Regions from separate parts of the Staphylococcus sp. GDH8C109P genome, predicted to be linked through region 2. Evidence: riboswitches for the same ligand, from Rfam matches in the RefSeq annotation. Region 2 holds a riboswitch; each other region holds the start of a gene.

Region 1 (3,203 bases), on a different contig from region 2:
TAAAAGACCTTTCCGACGAAGAAAAACTAGATTTATTATCCTCGGATGGCATGTTAGTGAAACGACCACTCGCTGTATTAGGTGATAAAGTAACAGTAGGTTTTAAAGAGGAACAATACAAGGAAACTTGGTTGTAAACACATTTTCTTTTACAATTCATTTTTAACAACTTTTGAGAATAATAACTATATACTTTGAAAATGTTTTGTGCGATGAATTGTGAAACATGAGAAGTATTGTAAAATCGATTAAATAGTTGATTGTAAGCCTTTCATATGGCATCATGAATATGTAAAAACATTTAGGAGGGGATTCTCGTGGCAGTACCAAGTGAATTAAAATACTCTAAAGAACATGAATGGGTAAAAATTGATGGAAATACAGTGACGATTGGTATCACTGAGTACGCGCAAAGTGAATTAGGTGATATCGTATTCGTTGAATTACCTGAAACTGATGACGATATTGACGAAGGTGAATCTTTTGGTAGTGTTGAATCAGTAAAAACAGTTTCAGAACTTTATGCACCTGTTTCAGGTAAAGTTGTAGAAACAAATGATGAACTAGAAGATAGTCCAGAATTCGTTAATGAATCACCATATGAAAAAGCATGGATGGTTAAAGTTGAGTTAAGTGATGAAAGTCAATTAGACGAGCTAATGTCAGCTGACCAATACTCTGAAATGATCGGTGAATAATATGAAATCAAACTCCACGATACGATATATCATGGAGTTTTTATTTTACCCTATGATGAAAGACTGAATTTCACTTCAATATTCAAGTTGTTTTTTGAAGTATAAATTACATTGAAAAATATCATTAGTAATACCATTGCTGATAAATTGAATATTCAATTATTAAGATTATAATAAGAATCTATAATAAATGTTTATGTTGCTAATGTCTGGTGTAGAACTAAATATAAAATTGAATTTACTATCACATTTAGAGGTGAATGTCATGGCGATATTAAACCAAGTTATCATTGTCGAAGGGAAAACAGACAAGAAACGGGTGAACCAGGTGATTGACCAACCTATTGAAATCATTTGTACTAATGGTACTATGGGGATTGATAAGTTAGATGAAATGATTGAATCATTATACGACAAGCAAGTTTATGTACTTGCAGATGCAGATGATGAAGGTGAAAAGATACGTAGATGGTTTAAAAAATATTTAAGTGAAAGTAAACACATTCACATAGACAAACAATATGGTGAAGTTGCGAGATGCCCTAAAGCCTATTTGTCAAAAGTATTAGCAAAGCATGGATTTTTAGTGAAAGATGAAGAAAAAGTAGCAAAAGCAAAATTAGATTATATTGCTGAAAGGGTCAGTTTATTAACATGAATGTACAGAATGAAACGTGTGTTAATGTTTTAGAACACGTAGATAAAGAAAAATATCTAATTTTTGGTTATACACCAACCTGTGGTACATGTAAAGTATCGGAACGAATGTTAGATATTGCGAATGAAATTTTAAAATTACCAATTACTAAAATAGATTTAAATTTCCATCCCGATTTTAGCCAACAACATGAGATACAATCAGTACCGATACTTATGCTTATGTCCAAAGGCGAAGAACAAAAAAGAATTTATGCATTTCAATCAGTGCCTTATTTGTTAGAAAATTTAAAATAATTATTGACGAATCTTTAGTACAATGGTAGGATTATGGATAATTAAATAATGAACTCTTATCACGAGAGGTGGAGGGATGTGCCCTATGAAGCCCGGCAACCGTCTGTAATAGAAATGGTGCCAATTCACATAAAGTAGATAAACTTTAGAAGATGAGAGAAGCGGGTATGCTTTCTCTATTCTTCGGTGAAAAGAGAGAGCATTTTTTAATTGAATGAGCAATACAAGGAGGAAACGGCAATGATTGAATTAAATCAAATCGTTAAGAGATATAAAACGAAAAAACACGATGTGTTAGCAGTAGATCATGTTGATTTAAGCATTCAATCAGGCTCCATTTTTGGTGTGGTTGGTTTTTCAGGCGCAGGTAAAAGTACTTTGATAAGACTTTTAAATCATCTTGAACAACCAACTTCAGGAGACGTCATCATTGATGGAGATACCATAGGGAACTTATCGAAATCAGAATTGAGAAAAAAACGTCAAAAAGTGAGCATGATTTTTCAACATTTTAATCTATTGTGGTCACGTAATGTTTTGAATAATATTACTTTTCCATTAGAAATTGCTGGTGTATCGCGCAGTGAAGCAAAAAAACGAGCGATGGAATTAGTGGAATTGGTAGGACTAAAAGGTAGAGAAAATGCCTATCCATCAGAATTATCAGGTGGACAAAAACAACGTGTGGGTATTGCACGTGCGTTAGCAAATGAGCCTAATGTCTTGCTTTGTGATGAAGCGACAAGTGCATTAGACCCTCAAACAACAGATGAAATTTTAGAATTATTATTAAAAATTAAAGAAGAAAGAAATTTAACGATCGTTATCATCACACATGAAATGCAAGTCATCAGACGCATTTGTGATGAAGTGGCAGTAATGGAAAATGGCCGTGTTATAGAACAAGGAAGTGTGTCAACTGTTTTTGAGAATCCTCAACATGAAGTAACGAAACGCTTTGTCAAAGAAGACTTAAATGATGAATTTGACGAATCCATTTCTGAATTGATTGATTTAGATGAAAGTGCTTATGTCGTACGTTTGAATTTTACAGGAAACAATACAACTGAACCATTAGTGTCATACATAACAAAGACCCATAATATTGATGTCAATATTCTTGAAGCAAATATTAAACATACTAAAGATGGTGCACTGGGCTTTTTAGTATTACATTTATTAGATGTAAATTCTGAAAAATTCGAAAAGTTCAAAAATGATTTAAGTGCACAACATGTTTCTGTGGAGGTGTTAAAGCATGGGTAGTTCATTCAGCGAGATTCTACAGGAAATGCTAACAATGCCTAATGTAAGTTGGGACGAGGTTTGGTTAGCTACATATGAAACAATTTATATGACAGTGATATCTACAATATTTGCTTTTATTTTTGGTTTGATACTTGGTGTGCTTTTATTTTTATCTGCTAAAAGTCAATCGCCAGTAGCTAGAGTGTTTTACAGCGTTGTATCATTTGTGGTGAATTTATTCAGAGCAATACCATTTATTATTTTAATTTTACTACTTATACCATTTACGAGTTTAGTACTTGG
Region 2 (3,203 bases):
ACTTCCCTTTATTTTCACTATAAAAGTGACAGCCTATTTATTCTATCGTTATTAGTCAGTAAACGTCAAAATTTTACCCTTTTTTATTTAAAATGCTCAATTTTAAATATCGCATCATTTCTTAAAAACAGGGCAGTCAGTCTATATTCAAATGGTATAAACCAATGCCCTTTCTTATAATCAATTTTTTTTATTTAATCTTGGTAATCTAAAGAAGATTGCAATTAGTCCACAAACACCTAGAATGATAGGATAAATAGAATATGGCATTAACGAAATTGGTGAAATAGATGCCACACCTGCTGCTGCTATAACTTGCGGACTATAAGGTAATAAGCCTTGAAAACAACTTGCAAACATATCTAAAATACTTGCAGATTTTCTTGGATCAATATCGTATTCGTCCGCTATTTCTTTAGCCAAGGGCCCTGCCATTAAAATCGAAATTGTATTATTGGCAGTTGAAATATCAGCTGCACTTACAAGTCCTGCTATGCCTAATTCTGCACCACGTTTTGATTTAACCCTATTGCGTACAAAATTCAATAACCAAGTTATACCACCATTATGTTGTATCAATGCTACAAGTCCGCCAATTAATAGTGCAATAATTGCAATATCTTCCATGCCAACAATTCCTTTTGAAATCGAACTAAGCAAGCCTGACCAACTAAATGACCCATCAACTAAGCCAATAATAGCAGATAATACAGTGCCACCAATCAATACGATAATTACATTGATGCCTGCAAGCGCTAAAATCAGTACCAATAAGTATGGAATAACTTTAATAAAATTGTAATCATATGATTTTGTTGTATCTATCTGAGCACCATGAGTTAAAAACCATAGCGCTATAACAGTAAATATCGCGCCCGGTAATACAATTTTTATGTTCACTTTAAACTTATCACTCATTTTAGTCTTTTGAGTACGTACTGCAGCAATTGTCGTATCAGAAATCATTGATAAATTATCACCAAACATTGCGCCACCTACTACAGTAGCCATTGTAATCGCTGCAGAGACATCCGTCGTCTGACTTAAACCAAAGCCAACCGGTGCTATTGCTGCAACTGTACCTACTGAAGTACCCATTGAAAGTGATACAAACATACAAATGATAAATAATCCGACGATAATTAGGTTCTCAGGTATGAAAGATAGTCCTAAATTAACCGTTGACTTGACTCCACCCATATCTTCAGTGGTTTGAGAAAATGCACCCGCAAGTAGAAATATTAACATCATCAAAATAATATTTGAATGTCCTGCACCTTTTGTAAACACATCTACTTTTTTATAAAATGTTTCTTTTCTATTCATCAATAAGCCCGCGATAGATGCAATAACGATTGCAACATTAAGTGGCATTATTGAAAAGTCACCAGTAATAACGCCCACACCTAAAAATATACCAACAAATATAATAAGCGGTACAAGCGCCCATGCATTACCTTTTTTATTTTCCGCCATACAAAACCTACTTTCTTTATCATTACTTTAATAATCAATCATTTAATATATTTACCATAAAAAATAAAAAACTCTTTTCTTGTAGAAGAAAAGAGTAAATCATTACATCTTTAATCTTATCTTCTAGCATAAATTATGCTACTGGAATTGGCACACGCATCACCATGTTGCCGAAGTTTCAAAGGGCCAGTCCCTCCACTTCTCTAGATAAGCTATTTTATTTATTTTATAACAGTACACTATTCATGCAACTTCGTCAATTATATATTTGTAATATGAAATGATACCTAAACTCAAATATTATTCTGTTGGCCTAACAATTGTAAATGTATCACCAATTGATGCATAATCATTTCCGGCTAACCGGCAAACGGCTTCTAGTGCTTGCGCATTTATCTTACTGTCCTCAAAATACACATCTTCATTAATATGAAACATTAATACCTCACCAATAATTAGATCTGATCCCTCTTCAGCATCTCCTAATGGAATCATCTGCTCTAATTTACATTCCATACGTATTTTCGCTTGCTCAATGCCAGGTACAGATATAAGTTCCGAATCGACAAGGGTTAATTCTGTGCGATCTAATTCATTTTCTCTACGCTCCAATGGTGCAGCTGTGCGATTAATTTGTTCTACATTTGTTTCATCAGTAATATGCACTACAAAAGTTTCAGTCTCTTCAATATTAAGCGAAGTGTCTTTACGCTTGCCTTTTGAACGTCCTGTAGAAATCATAATCATCGGTGGTGCACTATTTACTACGTTAAAGAAACTGAACGGTGCCGCATTTAACTTGCCATTTTTATCTTGAGACGTAACAAATGCTATCGGTCTAGGTATGATACTGCCACTCAATAATTTATAGTTTTGCCTTTTAGACAATTGACTTGCTTTAAAATGTTTCACTGAAATTCACTTTCCTTTCATAAATAAAAAGTGGCTATGTCAAAATGTCAGTGCGTAAACCTTTCATTTAAGCACTAATCACTTTGAAATAGCCATCTATCAAATTAATCTAATTGTGTGCCACCGGTAACGCCATATACTTGACCGGTTGTGTAACTTGATTCATCAGCTGCTAAATGAACATACACGCCAGCTAATTCTACAGGTTGACCTGCTCTACCAAGTACTTCTTTTTGGCCAAATGTCGGAATTTTCGATTGTGGTTGTCCACCTGATATTTGAAGTGGTGACCAAAATGGTCCTGGTGCGACACAATTAACGCGGATACCTTTAGCACCTAATTCTTCAGACAAGCTTTTAGTCAACGATATGATTGCAGCTTTTGAAGCTGCATAATCATGTAAAATAGGACTAGGATTATAACCTTGAACAGATGATGTTGTCGTAATTGTAGCACCTGGTTTCAGATAATCGATTGCTTTTTGTACTGTCCAAAATATTGGATACACATTTGTTTCAAAAGTTTCAGTAAATGATGCTGTATCAAAGTCTTTAAGCGTATCTCTGTATTGCTGATGACCCGCTACGAGTGTAACATTATCTAAACCACCTAACGCATGATATGCACGCTCTACTAACTCATAATTGAATTGTTCATTACGTAAATCACCCGGTATTAGCACAGCTTTTTGTCCAGCCGATGCAATAACTTCTTTTACTTCTTCAGCATCCTCTTGTTCTGATGGCAGGTAATTAATCGCAACATCAGCACCTTCTTTAGCATAAGCTATCGCAGCAGCCCTACCTATAGCTGA
Region 3 (3,203 bases), 290 kb from region 2:
ACAGCTGCATCTGTATAAAAAGCAATATGTGGAGATAGAATGACATCTTGTCGTTCTATCAATTCAATTAATATTGCATCATCTAATTGTGTATTGCGTTGATCACTTGGGAATAGCCCTTTCTCACCTTCATAAGTATCTAATGCTGCACCTATTATTTTCCCACTATTTAATGCATCTATAAGGGCTTTTGTATCAACAATCGTACCGCGCGCACAATTAATAAACACGGCACCTGTTTTCATTTCTGTAAATACTGCCTCATTAAACAAATATGTATTTTCCTTTGTCGCTGGAATATGTACAGTTACAATATCTGCATCTTTAATCGCCTCACTCATACTTTCTTTATATGTTAAATACGCTTCACATGAGACTTGAGGTTCAATATCATATGCTACTACTTCTGAACCAAAACCTTCTGCAAAAATCTTACCTACAATAGAACCAATACGACCTGTACCAATAACTGCAACTTTTAAATCTTTTATAGAACGTGACAAAATACTCGGTTGCCATCTAAAATCATATGCTGCAGTTTTATTTTGTATATCATTAAAATTTCTAATTAAATTTAATGCTTGAGACACAGTATATTCAGCGATAGAATGCGGAGAATAAGAAGGTACATTGGTTATAACTAGTTCATATTGCTTAGCTAACTCAAGATTATAACTATCAAAGCCAGCACTTCTCTGAGCAATTTGCTTAATACCATAATCATGTAATTTCTGATACACTACTTCATCTAATTCAATTTGTTGTGACAACGATACCCCATCAAAACCTTTAACACGATCTACTGTTTCCAAAGATAATATGTCACTATCTAAATCTACTTTCACCTGATGTTTTTCTGACCATTCATTAATAAAAGGGATATCTTCTTCTCTGACACCAAAAAGTTTAATGCTTTTCATTGATCATTTCACTCCTATTCTGCTTCATATAAATGTTTTAATAATTGAATGCGTTCTGCCGCTTCCATTAAGCTATCATCATCCACTGCTAATGAAATACGTACATAGTTCTGCCCATGTTCACCAAATGGAATACCTGGAGCAACTAAAATGGACTTTTCTTTTAATAAATATGTTTCAAAAGTTTCACCATCATAATGTTTAGGTGTTTTTAACCATAAAAATATGCCACCATTCATCGGTTCAAAAGGGATACCTGCTTCATTCAATTTAGCTGTAAACTTACCTCTTCGGACTTTAAATATTTCATTTTGACTCACAAGGAAATCATCATAATGATTTAAAGCAAATGTAGCCGCATCTTGCAGTGCACCAAACATACCAGCATGCGTATGTGTTTGATATTTTTTCAATGCTTGTATCATATCTTTATTCCCTACAGCAAAACCAACTCTAAAACCTGACATATTATATCCTTTTGATAAAGAAAACACTTCTATTGCTAAGTCTTTAGCACCCTTTGATTGTAAAATACTTGGATTTTTATAATCAAAGCCAAATGCACTGTAGGCAAAATCATGAACAATTTTAGTTTTTGTGCCTTGAAATTGTGCAATTGCTTTATCAAATACATCTTTTGTAGCAACTGAACCTGTAGGGTTATTTGGATAAGTTAGATAAACTAAGCGTGTATTCAATAAGACGTCTTTATCTATCATATGCCATTGTGGTAAATAATAAGGTGGCTTTAACACAAGTGGTTGTGGCTTAGCATCTGCCAACAATACACCTGCTAAATAATCTGTATAACCTGGATCGGGAAGCAGCACATTTTCACCCGGATTAACGATACATGTAGGCAAAGCGACTAAGCCGTTTTTCGTACCATATAGAATACAGACTTCTTCATCCTTATCTAATTCAACATCATATTGTCTTTTATAAAAATCGACGATTGCTTGTTTGAATGTTTCTTTCCCATGAAAAGCGACGTATTTTTGATTTTCAGGTTTATAGATGGCTTCTGCGTAGCAATCAAGGATACCTTTAGGCGTTGCGCCATCAGGTATACCTACGGCCATATTAATCAACGGTAATGGCCCGGGCTCTATTTTACGTCCCATCGTTTTACCAAAGTAACTATCCGGAATTTGTGATAACCGATCTGATATTACCATTAAAAGTCCTCCTTAAAATAAAAAACTATATGCCTCATAAGTGACATATAGCTCTCACATGACACTTATCTATCAAGTATTCCACTTGTTGAATGTAGCACAGTACTTATGATTATAGATAAGTCTGTTGCTGAAGTTTCAACGGGTCAAGTCCCTCCACTTCTCTGGATAAGTCACTTTATAATTAAATTAATATTAATTTTATCAGAATATTCTAACATGTCAATATAAAAAAAGAGTGACTCAAGCGAGTCACTCTTATCTATATCACCAAACACAACACGTTCAGTGCTATAGATTTTACCACCAACCGTGGTTTTTACGGAATTCTAACGCTGCTGCTTCAGAACCGTAACGTTGTTTAGCGTAGTTTAACATACCTTTAGTTTGATCAGCTACTGAACCAGTACCCCATGATTCCTTAGTTTGACCTAAGCCTCTATATCCTGCTGGGTTAACCGCATTTGGATTACCACTTGATTCAGGCATTACAATTGAATTCCACATAGCTTCTGATCCACCAGCAGCTAAGAATTGTGCTTTAACTGATCCACCAGTTGAAGCCGCAGATGCTTGAGCTGTTTTATATGTTTGCGTAGCTGCACTTGTTTGTGCTGTTTTAACATTTGTAGTTGCTGAAGCTTTTGGTGCTTCTACTGCTGCTGGAGCAGTATATGATTGTTGTGAACGTACTTCACTTGCTGATTTTTCATTTGTGTTGACACTTACTTCTGAACTTACATCTTGTGTAGTATTAGGTGTTGAAGCTTGCGCACCAACTGCATGGTATTCCCATGACCATGTGTTACCGTCAGATGTAAAAGTAAACTCGTTACCACCTAGTACAAAATTGTAGTTATATGCACCAGCGTGTAATGGTTTTTGATCTAATTCAGCTGAACCATTTAATGCTAATTCTGCTAAATGTGCTTTGTCGATGTTTTGTTCTGAAGCGTGAGCTTGATTGTTGTCAGATGCTGCTGCATATCCTGTTACGCCTAATGCTACTGCTAATGATGAAGCTAAAATTGATTTTTTCATAATAAAATAAATCCTCCAAATTTAATTTTTAATAAAATATATTTTCGATAATTTTTTTGTCGTA
Region 4 (3,203 bases), on a different contig from region 2:
ATTGCCACGATTAAACCAATTTCTATCGGGCCAAATGAATTCATAACAACAACGCTCCTTTATGTGTTCAGTAACTTAATTATAATAGATATGAGCTCATCATTCGATAGTAAAGTTGAAAAATAAATACTTCGCGCTTATATTTCTACGCTATCTTTTAATAAATTAACTTTATCTAATTTTTCCCATGGTAACAGTATATCTGTTCGTCCAAAGTGGCCATACGCAGCCGTTTGTTTATAAATTGGATGTTTTAAATCTAACATTTTAATAATGCCTGCTGGTCTTAAATCAAAGTGCTTTCTAACAGCCTCTACTAGTTCTGTTTCACTTACTTTTCCTGTTCCAAAAGTGTCTATCGCAATCGAAACTGGTTCCGCTACACCAATTGCATAAGCGAGTTGAACTTCACACTTATCGGCTAAATCAGCAGCAACAATATTTTTGGCTACGTAACGCGCAGCATAAGTAGCTGAGCGATCTACTTTTGTAGGATCTTTACCGCTAAAACAACCTCCTCCATGACGTGCATAACCACCGTATGTATCTACGATAATCTTGCGACCTGTTAAACCAACATCACCTTGAGGCCCGCCGATTACAAATCGTCCAGTCGGATTAATATAAAATCTTGTATTATCATCGATTAATCCTTCAGGTACTGTTGGATATATAACATGTTCTTTGATATCAGCTTGAATTTGTTCTAAAGTAGTGTCTTCTGCATGCTGAGCTGAAACGACAATTGTATCTATACGATGCGGTTTATCTTGTTCATCATATTCCACTGTTACTTGAACTTTTCCATCTGGGCGTAAATATTTTAAAATATTATCTTTTCGCACATCTGATAATCGTTTAGCTAATTGATGCGATAAAAATATTGGTAACGGCATATAAGTATCCGTTTCGTTCGTCGCATAACCAAACATTAAACCTTGGTCTCCTGCACCAGTTGCTTCAATTTCTTCTTCTGATAAATTGTCACGATATTCTAAAGCATTATCGACACCTTGTGCAATATCAGGAGATTGCTCATCAATTGCGGTTAATATAGCCATCGTTTGGCTATCATAACCATATTTCGCACGTGTGTATCCGATATTTTTAATTGTTTCTCTCACAACTTTAGGTATATCTACATAAGTAGCTGTAGATATCTCTCCGGAAATTAATGCCATACCTGTAGTTACCGTTGTTTCGCAAGCAACTCGCGCATTAGGATCGTCTTTCAAAATTTCATCTAAAATTGCATCAGACACTTGGTCAGCGATTTTATCTGGGTGCCCTTCTGTAACCGATTCTGAAGTAAATAATCTTCTATTATAAGTCATAAATTAACTTGCTCCTTTGTCTTTGATTACGAAAATTCTCTTTGATTGAGCTCATTAAAAAAAGGCCTTCTTCACTATATGAATAGAGAGAAGGCCCTTATACGTCCATTCGCTCTTATCGTTCAGACGCTATTTGTCCGCAAACGGTTTGGCACCTTTCTTCATTGTAAGAAGAGGTTGCTGGGCTTCATTGGGTCCATGTCCCTCCGCCACTCAGGATAAGAGAATCCGTTAATCACTATAGTACCGAAACTAAGTAGTAATGTCAATTTGATATTTATTTAATTTCCTTTAAATATGGTGTGGACTAATCAATCATATGTGTTATACTCTGTAATTGTAAAGGCTTACATTAATTTAATAGCGTTGGAGGGATTTAGTATGGCGGTAGATACATACACTTACACAAAAAAAGTTCAAAATATTTTGGACAAGAAGTCTTCATTATTTCAACAATCCACAACACAGTTGTATAAGAAAATTCTTAATAACAATGAAGGAGAATTAACCGAACTAGGTGCAATTAACGCTAAAACAGGTAAATACACTGGCCGTTCACCGAAGGATAAGTTTATTGTTAATGAACCATCATACAGAGATGACATTGATTGGGGAAATATCAATCAACCTATTGAAGAGGACACATTTTTAAAGTTATATGATAAAGTATTAAATTATCTAAATGAAAAAGATGAATTATATGTATTTAAAGGATATGCAGGTAGTGATCAGGATTCACAACTTAAACTAACAGTGGTTAATGAATTGGCTTGGCATAATCTATTCGCACAAAATATGTTTATTCGTCCTGAAACAAAAGAAGAAGCAGAAGAAATCAAATCTGATTTTACTATTGTATCGGCACCCTATTTTAAAGCTGATCCAAGTAAAGATGGTACAAATTCAGAAACATTTATTATTACTTCCTTTAAACACAAGGTCATTTTAATCGGTGGAACAGAATACGCTGGTGAAATGAAAAAAGGTATCTTCTCCGTAATGAACTACTTACTACCTAAAGATAATATTATGAGTATGCACTGCTCCGCAAACGTTGGTGAAAAAGGTGACGTAGCTTTATTCTTTGGGCTTTCTGGAACAGGTAAAACCACGCTTTCAGCAGATTCAACCCGAAAGTTAATTGGTGATGACGAACATGGATGGAATGAAAATGGTATTTTTAATATCGAAGGTGGCTGTTACGCAAAAGCAATCAACCTTTCTTACAAAAAAGAACCTCAAATTTATGAAGCAATTAAATACGGTACGATTTTAGAAAATGTTGTTGTAGATGAAGAAGGCGATGTCAACTTTGATGATAACTATTATACTGAAAATACGAGAGCCGCTTATCCAATTAATCATATAGATAATATCGTTACACCTTCCAAAGCAGCACATCCAAATACGATTATTTTCTTAACTGCTGACGCTTTTGGTGTTTTACCACCTATCTCAAAACTCAGCAAAGATCAAGCAATGTATCACTTTTTAAGCGGATTCACAGCTAAGCTTGCAGGAACAGAAAGAGGTATAACTGAACCTGAACCATCTTTCTCAACATGTTTCGGTTCACCTTTCTTACCATTACACGCTAAAGTTTATGCAGACTTGCTAGGTAACTTAATAGATAAACACGATGTAGATGTATACTTAGTAAACACCGGTTGGACTGGAGGTAAATATGGTACAGGACGCCGTATTAGCTTAAATTATACGAGACAAATGGTTAATCAGGCAATTACTGGTCAGTTAAGAGATACAGAGTATATTCAAGATGATATGTTTGGATTAAATATACCAGTGGAAGTTGATGATGTACCTCAAACATTACTAAATCCTATAAATGCTTGGAGTAAGCCAGAGGCA

The links. Region 2 has a riboswitch for S-adenosylmethionine ahead of KA867_RS02415 (Na+/H+ antiporter NhaC family protein). Riboswitches for the same ligand answer to the same signal wherever they lie in the genome.
Region 1: it holds a riboswitch for S-adenosylmethionine, as region 2 does, so the genes downstream of both, KA867_RS01465 (methionine ABC transporter ATP-binding protein) here and KA867_RS02415 (Na+/H+ antiporter NhaC family protein) in region 2, are expected to answer to the same signal.
Region 3: it holds a riboswitch for S-adenosylmethionine, as region 2 does, so the genes downstream of both, KA867_RS03740 (aminotransferase class I/II-fold pyridoxal phosphate-dependent enzyme) here and KA867_RS02415 (Na+/H+ antiporter NhaC family protein) in region 2, are expected to answer to the same signal.
Region 4: it holds a riboswitch for S-adenosylmethionine, as region 2 does, so the genes downstream of both, metK (methionine adenosyltransferase) here and KA867_RS02415 (Na+/H+ antiporter NhaC family protein) in region 2, are expected to answer to the same signal.

What each region holds. Positions count from the first base shown of each region.
Region 1 covers NZ_JAESMX010000001.1:274,226-277,428, forward strand. The annotation lists gene KA867_RS01445 (arsenate reductase family protein) at 1-137, shown strand, start outside; gene gcvH (glycine cleavage system protein GcvH) at 318-698, shown strand; gene KA867_RS01455 (toprim domain-containing protein) at 964-1,356, shown strand; gene KA867_RS01460 (thioredoxin family protein) at 1,353-1,652, shown strand; SAM riboswitch class I at 1,706-1,811, shown strand; gene KA867_RS01465 (methionine ABC transporter ATP-binding protein) at 1,893-2,918, shown strand; gene KA867_RS01470 (methionine ABC transporter permease) at 2,911-3,203, shown strand, end outside.
Region 2 covers NZ_JAESMX010000009.1:104,205-107,407, forward strand. The annotation lists gene KA867_RS02415 (Na+/H+ antiporter NhaC family protein) at 181-1,476, opposite strand; SAM riboswitch class I at 1,590-1,690, opposite strand; gene KA867_RS02420 (flavin reductase family protein) at 1,777-2,388, opposite strand; gene KA867_RS02425 (SDR family oxidoreductase) at 2,493-3,203, opposite strand, start outside.
Region 3 covers NZ_JAESMX010000009.1:398,775-401,977, forward strand. The annotation lists gene KA867_RS03735 (D-lactate dehydrogenase) at 1-920, opposite strand, end outside; gene KA867_RS03740 (aminotransferase class I/II-fold pyridoxal phosphate-dependent enzyme) at 935-2,098, opposite strand; SAM riboswitch class I at 2,161-2,273, opposite strand; gene KA867_RS03745 (aggregation-promoting factor C-terminal-like domain-containing protein) at 2,399-3,139, opposite strand.
Region 4 covers NZ_JAESMX010000015.1:145,012-148,214, forward strand. The annotation lists gene KA867_RS09205 (nuclease-related domain-containing protein) at 1-44, opposite strand, end outside; gene metK (methionine adenosyltransferase) at 138-1,334, opposite strand; SAM riboswitch class I at 1,447-1,559, opposite strand; gene pckA (phosphoenolpyruvate carboxykinase (ATP)) at 1,716-3,203, shown strand, end outside.